2 regions of the Nonomuraea sp. NPDC048892 genome follow, and region 1 is predicted to be linked to the other one. Evidence: riboswitches for the same ligand, from Rfam matches in the RefSeq annotation. Region 1 holds a riboswitch; the other holds the start of a gene.
What was found. A riboswitch is a leader RNA that binds a small molecule or an ion and turns the genes downstream of it on or off. The one in region 1 is predicted to bind cobalamin.
Positions count from the first base shown of each region.

Region 2: it holds a riboswitch for cobalamin, as region 1 does, so the genes downstream of both, AB0C28_RS09770 (ribonucleoside-diphosphate reductase subunit alpha) here and AB0C28_RS50920 (CbtB-domain containing protein) in region 1, are expected to answer to the same signal.

Region 1 covers NZ_JBEZFZ010000036.1:59,499-66,394, forward strand. Annotated here, with positions in the region: gene AB0C28_RS50905 (VWA domain-containing protein) at 1-993, opposite strand, end outside; gene AB0C28_RS50910 (histidine phosphatase family protein) at 990-1,550, opposite strand; gene AB0C28_RS50915 (CbtA family protein) at 1,556-2,332, opposite strand; gene AB0C28_RS50920 (CbtB-domain containing protein) at 2,341-2,529, opposite strand; cobalamin riboswitch at 2,560-2,689, opposite strand; gene AB0C28_RS50925 (hypothetical protein) at 2,855-3,988, shown strand; gene AB0C28_RS50930 (nitronate monooxygenase) at 4,030-5,070, opposite strand; gene AB0C28_RS50935 (GAF domain-containing SpoIIE family protein phosphatase) at 5,109-6,296, opposite strand; gene AB0C28_RS50940 (PAS domain-containing protein) at 6,251-6,896, opposite strand, start outside.
Region 2 covers NZ_JBEZFZ010000003.1:4,934-11,829, forward strand. Annotated here, with positions in the region: gene AB0C28_RS09765 (ribonucleotide-diphosphate reductase subunit beta) at 1-524, opposite strand, end outside; gene AB0C28_RS09770 (ribonucleoside-diphosphate reductase subunit alpha) at 537-2,732, opposite strand; cobalamin riboswitch at 2,835-3,031, opposite strand; gene AB0C28_RS09775 (tripartite tricarboxylate transporter substrate-binding protein) at 3,036-4,019, opposite strand; gene AB0C28_RS09780 (SAM-dependent methyltransferase) at 4,117-4,893, opposite strand; gene glmS (glutamine--fructose-6-phosphate transaminase (isomerizing)) at 4,951-6,771, opposite strand; gene AB0C28_RS09790 (hypothetical protein) at 6,783-6,896, opposite strand, start outside.

The sequences.
Region 1 (6,896 bases):
CTCGTCGAGCAGGGCCTCGTCCAACCCCGGCGCGTCGAACGGGTCGCGCCGGCGCCGGTGCGGCAGCGACAGGCGGGCCGCCGCCCGCACGTCCTCGGTGATCACCATGTCCCGCCCCTGCCAGGCGGCGTGGGCGACGGCGGCGTTGGCGGTGACCAGGTCGGCCCGCAGCCCGTCGACCTCGAACGCCGCGCACACCGTCGCGATCTGCCGCAGCCGGGCGTCCGGCAGCCGCACGCCCGGCACCCGGTCCCGCGCGGCCGCGATCCGGTCCGCCAGCGCCGACTCCTCCTCCGCCCACCGCGCCGCGAACGCCTCCGCGTCGGCGTCGAAGGCCAGCCGCCGGCGGACGACCTCGGCGCGTTCCTCCGGGTCGCGGGACGCCCGCACCTCGACCGTCAGCCCGAACCTGTCCAGGAGCTGCGGGCGCAGCTCGCCCTCCTCCGGGTTCATGGTGCCGACCAGCAGGAACCGGGCGGCGTGCCGGACCGAGACCGATTCGCGCTCCACGTAGCACCTGCCCAGGGCGGCCGCGTCGAGGAGGAGGTCGACCAGGTGGTCGTGCAGCAGGTTCACCTCGTCGACGTAGAGCACACCGCGATGCGCGGACGCCAGCAGGCCGGGCTCGAACGCCTTCACCCCCTCGGTCAGCGCCCGTTCCACGTCGAGCGAGCCGGCCAGACGGTCCTCCGACGCACCCACCGGCAGCTCCACCAGCGCGGCCGGGCGACTCTCGCCCCCGGCGCCGTGCTCGTGGGGTCCGTCAGGGCATTCGGGATCGGGCGCACCGGGATCGCAGGCGAACCGGCAGCCCGGCACCACGTCCACGGCGGGCAACTGGGCCGCCAGCGCACGCACGATCGTGGACTTCGCCGTGCCCTTCTCGCCGCGTACGAGCACCCCGCCCACCCGGGGCGAGACCGCGTTGAGCACCAGCGCCAGCTTCAGGTCGGCGAGCCCGACGACGGCGCTGAACGGGTAGGTGACGATCAAGACAGAACCTTCCGGTTGACGTGGGCCACCCGCCAGCCCTCCCGCGTGACGGCCAGCTCGGTGGTGGACAGAGGAGCCAGATCGATGCGGCCGGCGGCCGGCGGATCCAGCCCCAGGGCATGCCCGAGCGCCGCCCGGATGGCGCCGGCGTCGCAGACGACGACCCCGCCGGGCTCCTCCCGTACGGAGTCGAGCCAGGCCGCCACCCTGATCGCGAGCGCGGCCCGGCTCTCGCCGCCGTGCGGAGCCGCGTGCGGGTCGGACAGCCAGCTCGCCAGGGCGTCCGGCTCCTCCCGCGCGACCCGCTCGTACGGCAGGCCGCGCCACCGGCCGCAGTCCGCCTCCGCGAGCGCCGGGACGATTCGCGCGTCCAGTCCGAGCGCGGCGGCGGTCTGCCGTGCCGCGCGGGCAGGAGCGGCCCACGCCCACGCCACCGTCGCGGCGAGCGCCGGGCCGAGCGCGGCGGCTCTGGCCAGATCCGCCGCGTCGGCGTCCTCTTCGGCCGGGAAGCGGGCGGCGCGCATGCCCGGCGTCGTGGCGTGCCGGACGAACAGCACTCCGCTCAGCTCGGACCCGAGCTCGACGGGACTGCGCTCAGCGGCATGCCGCTCGTACGGCGTGCCGCTCGCTCGCTCGCCCAGCCGAACAGCACGCCGAAGGCCGCCCAGAAGACGAGCTGGGTGCCGATCGAGGTGAGCCGGAACTCCCACAGCAGCGTGGCGGGGAAGCCGTCGGCCACCTCGTCGACGGCCGGCAACAGCGCCCAGGCCGCGCCCACGGGGACGAGAAAGCCGATGACCGCCGCCACCCACCGGGCCCACGGATCGGCGGTGACCCGGCGGGCGGTGGCCACCGCGATCGCCGTCGCCGCCAGCCCGACGAGGATCATCACGACGTAGAGCACCGTGCGGCTGTTGATCGTGTCGGGGTCACCCACCGCAGGCGGGTTGGCCGGATATTTCACGAATGGAACGAGGATGACCGCGACGAAGGCCGTTCCGGCCGTGGCGAGCGCCAGCGGCCCGTCGGAGCGCGGTCCCACCCGTCCGCGCAGGCCCGCGAACACGAGCGCGAACACGCCGCCGACGGCCAGCCCGTACAGTCCGGTGGCGAGGAAGAGCCCGGCCTTCTGCACCGGCCTGCTGACCTCGGCCTCCTCGCCGTGGCCGTGCCCGGCCTCCTCGGCGGCGGGCTCCGGCGCCTCGGCCTGGGCCGCGGCCTCCTCCAGGGCGATGGCCGCATCGACGTGCGGTTCCCCGAAGGCGAAGGCGAACGTGCCCGCGATCAGTCCGGCCAGCAGGCCCACGAGCAGACCTCTGACCAGGTACGTGCGTACCATTCCGGCCCCTAGTGGCAGGGCACGCCGAGCAGATGCCGCCCGTCGTGCATGAGCTCGTGCAGGAAGGCGCCGGTCTGGGAGACCGCGCCGTTGTCCATCAGGACCAGGTAAGCGACGAGCAGCAGCACGGGAACCGCCAGCAGCCAAGGGCGCAGGCGGGGGAAGGGAATGGTGGACGGAGTGGTCAAACCACTCATGCGAGCCTCCTCGGGGTGACGCGTCCCATAACGAGGTCACGGCGGCCAAGCGACCTGGCTCCCGGGATCTACGTCCCGGATACAGTGGCGCGTCCGCACCGGCTTCTCACCGGATTTCCCTTGGACAACCGTGAAATCTACCGGAACGTATCCTTTCCTCCCGTTCGAGTCAATGCACACCAGCGCCGACCGGGCACGGCGCGCGTATGGCAGGTGCCCGTGAGCATCGATGCTCCTCGGCCTCTCAACGCGGGCTCAACACGTTCTCAACACCCGCCGGCGCACCGTAGGGATCGCCGGTCGAAGTCGGATGGGGGAGAGACGCGTGATTGACAGGCCGAGAGCGACGGCGTCCCTTCTCGCGCTGGTCCTGGCGGCGAGCCTCGCCGGCTGTTCCTCGGCCGCCGAGGAGCGCGAGGTCACCGGTCGGAGAGCCTCGGAGACCGCGATCAGTGCGGACTTCACCCAGCAGAACATGATCATCACGGCGGTCTGCTCGCGGGGGAACGGCAGCGGCGGGGTCGTCAACCTCGACGGCTGGAACCCGCAGAGCTGGAAACACCTGGCGCACGCGGAGTTCCGGCTGCCGGACACGGCGATTACCGAGTACGACGCATCCGAGCCCAACACCGCCGTGAGACGACTGTGCGAGCCCGATGAACTGCCCGCTGATGCCGGGGATGTGACCGCCATCCGATCGCTCTTCGACCAGGACTTCACGAAGATGGCCGTGGTCACCGAAGACCCGGAGACCCGGGCCACGCATGTCGGCTATGTCGACCGTACGGGGAAATTTACCGACCTGACCGGGAACGAGGACTTCGGCAACACCCCGCACGAGCACAACGCGGCCTTCTCCCGGGACGGGAGCGCGGTCTGGTTCACGTACGAGGTGACCGACGACCCCGGGGTCTCGACCAAGGACCGGATCGCGAGCCGCGCGCTCGCCGGGGACCACAAGGCAGTCGACCGCTTCGAGGTGCGGACGGCCCAGCACCTCGTCATGGTGGGGAGTACGCCGAGCCAGGCGGTGGTGGCCAATAGCGCCTTCCTCTCACCGGACGGCGGACGCCTGCTGGCGGAAGGCTACGTCCTCGACGTCCCGGCGCAGACCCAGGGGGTGGGCTTGGACCTCGTGGAGAAGGGCAGATACCTCGCCTGTTATGACGGCTGGCTCGACGACGACACGGTGCTGTGCGGCGAGAACGGCAGGTTCGCCGCGCTCGACATCGCCCCGGGGGCGAAGCCCGGGCCGCCCATCCTCCCCAGCAACGACCACCGCAACCGCGCCATGGTGATCTCACCGGACGGCCGGAGGTTCGCGTTCCTCTCCCAGAAGGGGGCCGCGATGGACTACTACCTCAGCGACACCAAGCCGGGATCCACACCCCAGAAGATCGAGCGAACCGGAGAGTTCGCCACGCTCGGCGACACCGCCGCCTTCATCGAATGGCGCTGAGAAAGCACGACAAGAAGGGACGGGCGGCGCCGTTCGCGCCTTCAGGATGGGCTCCGGTCGCGAGCCGCGGCCCCGAAACCGGTCAGCACCTGTTCGGCCTGCTCCATCATGTCGGTGACGATGTCCGCGGCGGGCTTGATGTCGTGGACGAGGCCGACGCCCTGTCCCATCAGCCAGGGCATCTCCTCCCAGTCGGCCTCCGTCTCTGCGACCGCCAGCAGCAGGGGGAACTTGCGTACCGGCGCCTCCTCGCCCTGGACGATCGTGGTGCCGACCGGGTCAAGGGAGTCGAGATCGGCCGGGATCTCCGCCACCCGGTCGTTCCACTCGGCCACCACCCGGTTGCGCTGGAGCCGCATGGGGTTGAACCGCGGGAACTCCGGCCCGAAGATCGACGTGAGCACGGCGCTGTCCCCGGCGGCGGCGACCAGCCGCCGGTGGTGCTCGGGATGCACGCGGGCCTCGTGCGAGGCGACCATGCGCGTCCCCACCCACACGCCGTCCGCGCCCAGGCACAGGGAGGCGGCGACCTGGCGGCCGTCGGTGATCCCGCCCGCCGCCAGGACCATCGCCCGCTCGCCCACGGCGTCCACGACGGCGGGCACGTTGACCATGGTCGGCAGCCCGCCGTAGTTGTGCCCGCCGGCCTCCCAGCCCTGGGCGATGACGAGCTCGGCCCCGCCGTCCACCGCGACCCGGGCCGCCTCGGCGGAGCCGACCTGCTCCCACACCGACACCCCGGCCTCGCGCAGCAGCCTCACCTGGTCGGCCGGGGGATGCCCCCAGTGGAAGGAGACGATCGGCACCCGCTCCTCCACGCACACCTCGACCAGCTCGCCGGTGGGGAAGAAGGTGATGAGGTTGACGTGGAACGGCCTGCCCGCCGTACGGGCCTTGACCTCGCGGATCATCTCCCGGAGCCGGTCCGGGGGCAGGAGTGCGGCGCCGATCGCGCCGATGCCGCCCGCGTTGGTGACCGCCGCCGCGAACTCGGGCGTCTCGGCCACGAACGCCATCCCCGCGCAGACGAACGGGTACCGGATGTCATAGGTCGCGGTAAGCCGGGTGGACAGCACGGACATGACGGTGTCCTTCCTCGTGCCCCTTGGTCCCTCGTCCATCATGCCCGCGCGAGGCTGTCCCGCACGAGCAGCAGCGCGATGTCGTCCGTGCGCCGTTCGATCCCGGCCTGGCCGATGAGCGAGTCGGCCAGCGTGTGCAGCGGGCGGTGCGGCGGCGGTGTGAAGCCGGCGGCCAGGGCGGCGATGCAGTCGCCCAGGTCGAGGCCGGGTTCCTCGACGAGGCCGTCGGTGTAGAGGATCATGATGGAGTCCGGCGGGAGTTCCACCTCCGCGGTGACGTATTCGACGTCGGGGTCGATGCCGAGCAGCAGCCCGGGTGCGGTCTCGATGACCTGGCCGGGGGCGCCGGGACGGCCCAGCACGGGCGGCAGGTGTCCCGCGCTGGACAGGGACGCGGTGTGCCGGTCCAGGTCGATGTCGACGTACAGGCAGCTGGTGAAGCGGTCGGTGGCCAGCGCGGTGAGCAGCCGGTTGGTGCGCGCGAGCACCTCGCCCGGGCCGGCGCCGGTGGTCGCGTGCGCCTGGATGGCGGTACGCACCTGCCCCATGAGGGCGGCGGCGGTCACGTCGTGCCCCTGCACGTCGCCGATGACGGCCGCGGCCTTGGTGTCGCTGAGGCGGATGAGGTCGTAGAAGTCGCCGCCGATGTCCATGCCGGGGGTGGCCGGCAGGTACTTGGCCGCCACGTCCAGGCCGGGCAGGTGGGGGAGCGCGCGGGGCAGCAGGCTGGACTGCAGGAACTGGGCGAACTGGTGGTTGACGTCGTAGAGGCGGGCACGCTCGAACGCCTGGGCGATCAGGCCGATGAGAGCGGTGAGCGAGGCCCGTTCGTCGATGCCGAACTCGTGCGGGCGGTCGTAGGCGAAGACGCAGGTCCCGAGGGGCCGGCTCGACGTGATCAGCGGCAGCAGCGCCCAGGCGTTCACCTCCTCGGAACGCAGGGCGCCGGGGTACGCGCGGCGCAGCTCGTCCCAGTTGCGGAAGAATGCCGGCGTGCTCTCGTCCTCCAGGATCGGCGGGATCTCGCGCCGGTTGTCGAAGTGATCGAGGGCCTGCCGGCTGAATCCGCGCGAGGCGACCACCCGCAGCCGTCCGCCCTCGGTGGCGAGAATGGCGAGCGCCGTGATGTCGTGGATGGACATGACATGGTCGGCTACGAGGTCGATCACCTCCTGGGCGGTCACCGCCCGGGCGAGGGAGGTGGCCAGCCGCAGGATGTCGTGCATGCGGTCATCAGGGGCGGCACGTTCTCGCCGTCCGCGGGGTCCGGCGTCTGGTCCGGCGCCTGGTCCGGCTTCGCCTCGGCCTGGGTCACACGTACGGTGAGGCCGCACAGCCCCGGATACAGCGCGAACGTCAGCTGCCGTCCCTCCGGGCTGCGGCCGGTGAAGCGGGTGGTCCGGCCGGAGATGACCGCGGCGCGGCAGCGGTTCTCGTACGAGGGGCCGGCCAGCCAGGGCAGCGCCTCCCACAGGCGTTCGCCGAGTGCCTCGGCCGCGGGGAGGCCGAGCAGGTCGGAGGCCTGCGTGCTGATCAGCGTCAGCCGGCCGTCCACGTCCAGCTCGCAGAACCCCTCGGGCAGGCGGTTGAGCAGGTTCAGCGTGCCTGTGTCAGCCGGCGTGCGCGTGGAGCGCGGCCCGAGGAGCCGGGGCAGGTGCCCGGCGGTGATGGGGCGGCCCTGCTCGGCCGCTCTCCCGATCAGCTCGCCGAGCCGGGCGCAGGTGTCGTTGACGACGCCGAGCAGGTGGGGGTCGAGCTCGGACCCGTGCCTGGCGGGCCAGAGCAGGAGAAACCCGCCGACGATGGTGTCACCGGCGTAGAGCGGG
Region 2 (6,896 bases), on a different contig from region 1:
AGGCCCTCGATGCAGGCGGCGAAGCAGATGAGGTTCAGCAGGAACTGGCGGCGTTCCGCGGCGCTCTCCAAGCGGCGCAGGCCGTCGATGGAGTCGATCCACCGGAAGCAGAACTCGGCCTTGTCGCGGATCGAGGGAATGTGCTCGATGGCGGCGAACGCCTTGACCCGCTCGTCCGGGTCGGGCAGATAGGTGTCGAGCAGGGTCAGGTAGAACTGCACGTGCACGGCCTCCTCGTAGAGCTGCCTGCTCAGGTAGAGGCGCGCTTCGGGGGCGTTGACGTGCTGGTAGAGGTTGAGCACGAGGTTGTTGGCCACGATCGAGTCGCCGGTGGCGAAGAAGGCGACCAGCCGGTTGATCAGGTGGCGTTCCTGCGGCGTCATCTTGGCCAGGTCGGCGAGGTCGTTGTGCAGGTCGACCTCCTCGACGGTCCAGGTGTTGCGGATGGCCGCGCGGAAGCGCTCGTAGAAGTCGGGGTAGCGCATGGGACGCAGGGTGAGGTCCATGCCGGGGTCGAGCAGCATGAGAGGGGCTCCTTACTGGCAGGCTTCGCAGGTTTCCGGGTTCTCCAGCGAGCACGCGACCGCCTCGGCCGCCGCGAGCGCGGAGGAGCGGGTGGGCTGGGCCGTCACCGTGGTCTGGGCGATGCGGGTGGCGGGGCGGGAGCGCAGGTAGTACGTGGTCTTCAGGCCGCTCTTCCAGGCGTAGGCGTACATCGAGGAGAGCTTGCCGATGGTGGGGCTGGCCATGAACAGGTTGAGCGACTGCGACTGGTCGATGTACGGCTGGCGCGCGGCGGCCAGGTCGATCAGCGCCTTCTGCGGCAGCTCCCAGGCGGTGCGGTAGAGCACCTTGAGGTCCTCGGGGATGCCGGGCACGGTCTGCACCGAGCCGTCGGCCCGCTTGAGGTCGTCGCGGAGCTGCTGCGTCCACAGCCCGCGCGCCTGGAGATCGGCCACCAGATACCGGTTGACCTGGAGGAACTCACCCGACAGGGTCTCGCGCTTGAACACGTTGGAGACCTGCGGCTCGATGCACTCGTAGCAGCCGGCGATGGAGGCGATCGTGGCGGTGGGGGCGATGGCGATCATGAGCGAGTTCCGCAGGCCGGTGCGCGCGATCTTCTCGCGCAGCGCCTCCCAGCGCGCCGAGCCGGCCGCCGCGTAGTGGTCTGGGTGCAGCACACCGGCGGCGGCGCGCGTGTCGGCGTACGACGGGTGCCGGCCGCGTTCTGCCGCGAGGTCGGCCGAGGTGTCGTACGCGGCCAGCGCGATCTCCTCGGCGATCCTGGTGGACAGCTCCAGCGCCCGCGGCGAGTCGAACGGCAGCCGCAGCGTGAAGAACACGTCGGCCAGCCCCATCACGCCGAGCCCGATCGGCCGCCACCGCCGGTTGGCCGCCCCGGCCTCAGGCGTCGGGTAGAAGCCGAGGTCGATGGTGCGGTCGAGGAAGCGCACGGCGGTCCTTACGGTGCCGCGCAACCGCTCCCAGTCCATGTCGCCATCCACGCCGCCGCCGGCCAGGTGGGCTGCCAGGTTGACCGAGCCGAGGTTGCAGACGGCCGTCTCGGCGTCGCTGGTGACCTCCAGGATCTCGGTGCACAGGTTCGACAGGTGGATGACGTTCTCGGGGCGGGCGGTCTGGTTGGAGGTGCGGTTGGCGGCGTCCTTGAACGTCATCCAGCCGTTGCCGGTCTGGGCGAGGGTCCGCATCATGCGGCCGTAGAGGGTACGCGCCGAAATTTGCCTGACATATCGCCCGGCGGCCTCATAAGCGCGATATTTCGCCTCGAACTCCGCCCCGTACAGGTCGGTGAGCTCGGGCACCTCCTTCGGGTCGAACAGCGACCACATCTCGTCAGCCTCGACCCGCCGCATGAACTCGTCGGGCACCCAGTTGGCCAGGTTGAGGTTGTGGGTGCGGCGGGCGTCCTCGCCGGTGTTGTCGCGCAGTTCGAGGAACTCCTCGATGTCGGCGTGCCAGGTCTCCAGGTAGACGCAGGCCGCGCCCTTGCGCCGCCCACCCTGGTTGACCGCCGCCACCGAGGAGTCGAGCGTGCGCAGCCAGGGGACGATGCCGTTGGAGTGGCCGTTCGTGCCCCTGATGAGGGAGCCGCGCGAGCGCACCCGGGTCCACGAGATGCCGATGCCGCCCGCGTACTTGGACAGCCTGGCCACCTGCCCGTACCTGTCGTAGATGGCTTCGAGCTCGTCGCGCGGCGAGTCGAGCAGGAAGCAGGACGAAAGCTGCGGGCGGCGCGCGCCGGAGTTGAACAGGGTGGGCGAGCTGGGCAGGTACGACAGCGTGGACATCAGCCCGTACAGCTCGGCCGCCTCGGCGACGCTCTCCGACAGCCCGCAGGCCACGCGGAGCAGGAAGTGCTGGGGCCGCTCCAGCACCGCCCGGCTCTCGGGGTGGCGCAGCAGGTAACGGTCGTAGACCGTGCGCAGCCCGAAGTACTCGAAGCGGTCGTCCGCGTCGTCCGGCACCAGCGCGTCGAGCTCGGCGGCGTGCGCGGCGACGAACTCGGCCAGCCCGTCCTGGACAAGCCCGGCCGCGTGGGTGGCGGCGACGGACTCGGAGAACGTGCGCACCCCCTGCCCGGCCGCCTCGTCGGCGATCTCCTCGGCCAGCAGCCGGGCGGCGACCCGGGAGTTGGCCGGGTCGGCGATCACCCTGGCGGCGGCCTCCTCGATGGCCAGGCGGCGGTCAACCTCAACGATCTGAGTCACGTGCTCTCTCTCCTCGCGAGCTCATCCCCGTGAGGGCACGCGAGAGCACGACGGCCAGAGGTCTCCCCCGCCGCGGCGCGCTCCGGCCCGCCCTCGAGGCCCTGAACACTTCACACCGCTGGCAGGTCTTCGGGCTTGCGGGCGTGCTCGATGGCTCCTACTGGCCGTCGCTTCCCGGATCTCTCCAGTGCGTATGACGGCGGTCGTTCCCGCTCACCGCTGCGGGGCAGCCCCGGAATCGCACCGGGTTCCCTTTTGCTCCGCCTCGGGTGAGGCGAACCAGCGACGACCAGGATCCTACATCTAGTGGCCGTTCCCGCAACTACCCCAGCATGTTGTGGCTTTGGTGGCGTCGATCAAACCGAGATCGCGCAGCGTCGCCCGGGTGCGGGCGATCTCCGTGCCGAGCCAGAGCGCGAAGTCGTCGCCCGCCAGCGGGATCGTCAGCCAGCCCGCCGTCCGGCAGGCGGCCTCCCACGCCCTCGACCCCAGCACCTCGTCACACATGCGCACGGCCGCCTCGCGCCGCTCCGCGGGCATGTCCTCGGGCCCGAACGCGGCCACCCAGTCGGCGAAGTCCACCCGTACGCCGCATTCGAGCAGCGTCGGCGCGTCGAGGTCGGGCACGCGCCGGGCCGAGGACACCGCGAGCGCCCTGACCCGGCCGCGGCCGATGCCGGTGCGCCAGTTGGACAGGGGGCCGGCGGCGGCGGTGGCCCGGCCCGCCATCAGCGCGGCGACGGCCTCGCCGCTGCTGGGATAGCCGGTGTAGTCGACCTGCCTGGTGTCGGCGCCGAGCGCCTTGGCGATCAGGCCGAAGAGCAGGTGGTCGGGCTCGCCCTGCGGCCCGCCGGTCAGCAGGGTCCGGCCGGGGCCGGCGAGCAGCCGGGCGCAGAAGTCGTCGAAGTCGCGCAGCGGCGAGCCGTCGGGCACGACCACCACCTCGGCCTCGCCGCTCAGCCTGGCCAGCGGGGTGCCGGTGTCGAGCAGGCTCTGGCCGTTGTTCAACTCGGCCGCGGTGAGCGCGGGCAGGCCGGTCACGGTGATCATCGAGCCGGCGCCCAGGCCGGTGCCGGCCTCGAACCCGGCCGCTCGGGCGGCTCCGGCGAACGCCTGACCGACGCGGGCCCAGCGCCGCCGGTCGGAGTTGATCGAGAATCCGGTACGCGGTGCGGCCAGGCGCTCACCTGCGCGCTCGACACCGCACCCGGCGGCGCAGGCCGCCAGGCCGAGGCCCCAGGCGATGAAGCCCCGGCGGCGCATGATCGTGCTGCCCAAATCCCCCATTACTCTAGGTTATTAACCCATTACAAGTGGCTATACACCGGGGTCCCGGTCAACACACAAAATCACTATTTTTGCCGCTTTTTCATGATTTTTAGGCTTATCTGACTTTCTTTCCGACTCCCGCCATGAGGGACGACGGCAGCGACCAGTCACCCACCAGCTTGGGCCGGTCGGGACGCCAGTCGGTGGCCTGCACGAGCCCCGGCGGCTCCAGCGGGAAATCGCCGAAGAACGCCCGGATCTGCGCCGGTGTGCGGTCGGCCCCGTTGCGCGAGGACGATCCCCGCTGGACGCTCCTGGCCCGCTCCTCGTCCTCGATGCGGCCGAGCGTCGTCGCGTGCGAGATCACCAGATGGCTGCCCGGCGCCATCCGTTCGCGCAGGACGGCCACCGCACGCTGCGGGTCCCGCTCGTCCGGCAGGAAGTGCAGGATCGACACCATCAGCACGGCCACCGGCCGGTCGAGGTCGAGGAACTCACCCGCCTTCGCCAGCACCTCCTCGGGATCGAGCAGGTCGGCCTGGACGAAACAGGCCCTGCCCGGCGAGCGCCGGAGCAGGACCGTGGCGTGGGCGGCGACGACGGGATCGCGGTCGACGTAGACGACTTTGGCCTCGGGGGCCACCTCGTGCGCGCTGCCCTGGGTCGGCAGCCCGCTGCCGAGGTCGATGAACTGGGTGACCCCGGCGCGGGCCACATAACGCACGGCACGCTGGAGGAAGGCCCGGTTCGCCCGGGCCAGCGGGACCGCCTCCGGGATCAGCTCCGCCAGGTGATCGATGGCCTGGCGGTCGACCGCGTAGTTGTCCTTCCCGCCGAGCATGTAGTCGTACATGCGTGCGGGATGGGGCCGGTGTTGGTCGAACTGCCGCACAGTTTGAATTTATGCCGTCCGCAGCGAGATAACGATAGTTTGGCCCGAATTAGCCTCTTACTCGACCGTAACGCTCTTGGCGAGATTGCGAGGCTTGTCCACATCGCGGCCGAGCGCCACGGCGGCGTAATAGGCGAGGAGCTGCAGCGGGATCGTCAGCAGGATGGGATCGAGCTCGATCTCGTTCTTCGGGATGACGATGACGTCGTCGGCCAGTTTGGCGTCGGGCGCGCGGTGGCCGACCATGAGCACCCGGCCGCCGCGGGCGCGGATCTCGCCGAGCGTGGTGAGGTTCTTGTCGAGCAGCTCGTCGTCGGGCACGATCGCGACCGTCGGCATGTCGGGGCCGATCAGGGCGAGCGGGCCGTGCTTGAGCTCGCTGGCCGGATAGGCCTCGGCGTGCACGTACGAGATCTCCTTGAGCTTCTGCGCGCCCTCGCGGGCCACCGGGTAGCCGCGCACGCGGCCGACGAACATCATGCTCGGGTGCTGGGCGTACTTCTTGGCCAGCTCCGCGATCTCCTCGCTCTGGGCGAGGATCTGCTCGATCTGGCCGGGCAGCCGGCGCAGCCCGTCCACGATGCGCCGCCCGTCGGCGGGCGACAGGTCGCGCACCCGGCCGAGGTGCAACGCCAGCAGCGCGAACGCCACCGAGGTCGAGGTGAACGCCTTGGTCGAGGCGACCGACACCTCGGGGCCCGCGTGCAGGTAGATGCCGCCGTCGACCTCGCGGGCGATGGCGCTGCCCACGGCGTTGACGATGCCGATCACCCGGCCGCCCTTGCGCTTGAGCTCCTGGACGGCGGCGAGCGTGTCGTACGTCTCCCCCGACTGGCTGATCGCGACGTAGAGCGTGTCGGGGTCGACGACCGGGTTGCGGTAGCGGAACTCGCTGGCCGGCTCGGCGTCGGCCGGGATGCGGGCCAGCTCCTCGATGAGCTGCGCCCCGATCTGCCCCGAGTAGTACGCCGACCCGCAGCCGATGATCTTCACCTGGCGGAAGCCCCGCGTCTCGCGGGCGTCCATGTTGAGGCCGCCGAGGTGGGCGACGTGGAAACGCTCGTCGAGCCGCCCGCTCATGGTGCGGGTGATCGTCTCGGGCTGCTCGGAGATCTCCTTGAGCAGGTAGTGCTCGTAGCCGCCGGTGTCGTAGTGGCCGGCGTCCCAGTCGACGGTCAGCGGCTCCTTGGCCGTCTCGCGGGCGTCGCTGGCGAAGGTGTGGAAGCCGTCGGCCTTGAGCACGGCCAGCTCGCCGTCCTCCAGGTGGACGACCTGACGGGTGTAGCGGACCAGCGCGGCCACGTCGGAGGCGGCGAACATCTCCTTCTCGCCGATGCCGAGCACGATCGGGCTGCCGTTGCGGGCCACCACCACCTCGCCGGGCCGCTCGGAGTCGATCACGGCGATGCCGTAGGTGCCGACGACGCTCTTGAGCGTCTTCCGTACGGCCTCCTCCAGCGACTCGTTCTCGTCGGCGGCGTGCGCGATCAGGTGCGCGAGCACCTCGGTGTCGGTCTCGGAGGCGAACACCACGCCGTCGGCCTCCAGCTTGGCGCGCAGCTCGCCGGCGTTCTCGATGATGCCGTTGTGCACGACCGCGATGCGCTCGTCCGCGGACAGGTGCGGGTGGGCGTTGACGTCACTCGGCACGCCGTGCGTGGCCCAGCGGGTGTGCCCGATGCCGAGGCCGCCCTTGAACCTGGCCGGCACGACCTTGGCCAGATCGGCCACCCGGCCCTTGACCTTGCGCACCTTGAGGCCCTTGTTGGACACGACGACCCCCGCCGAGTCGTAGCCCCGGTATTCGAGCCGCTGCAGCCCCTCCAGCAGGATGGGCGCGGCGTCCTTGGGGCCGACGTAGGCCACGATTCCGCACATCGAGGTCTCCTCTATCCGTAAACGATCCTGCGAAGCTGCCGTAGCGACAGCTCCGGCGCCGCGACCCGGCGGGCGTCTAACTCGCCGGCGATCCTGGGGAAGATCTCGTCGTTGGTGAATCCCCT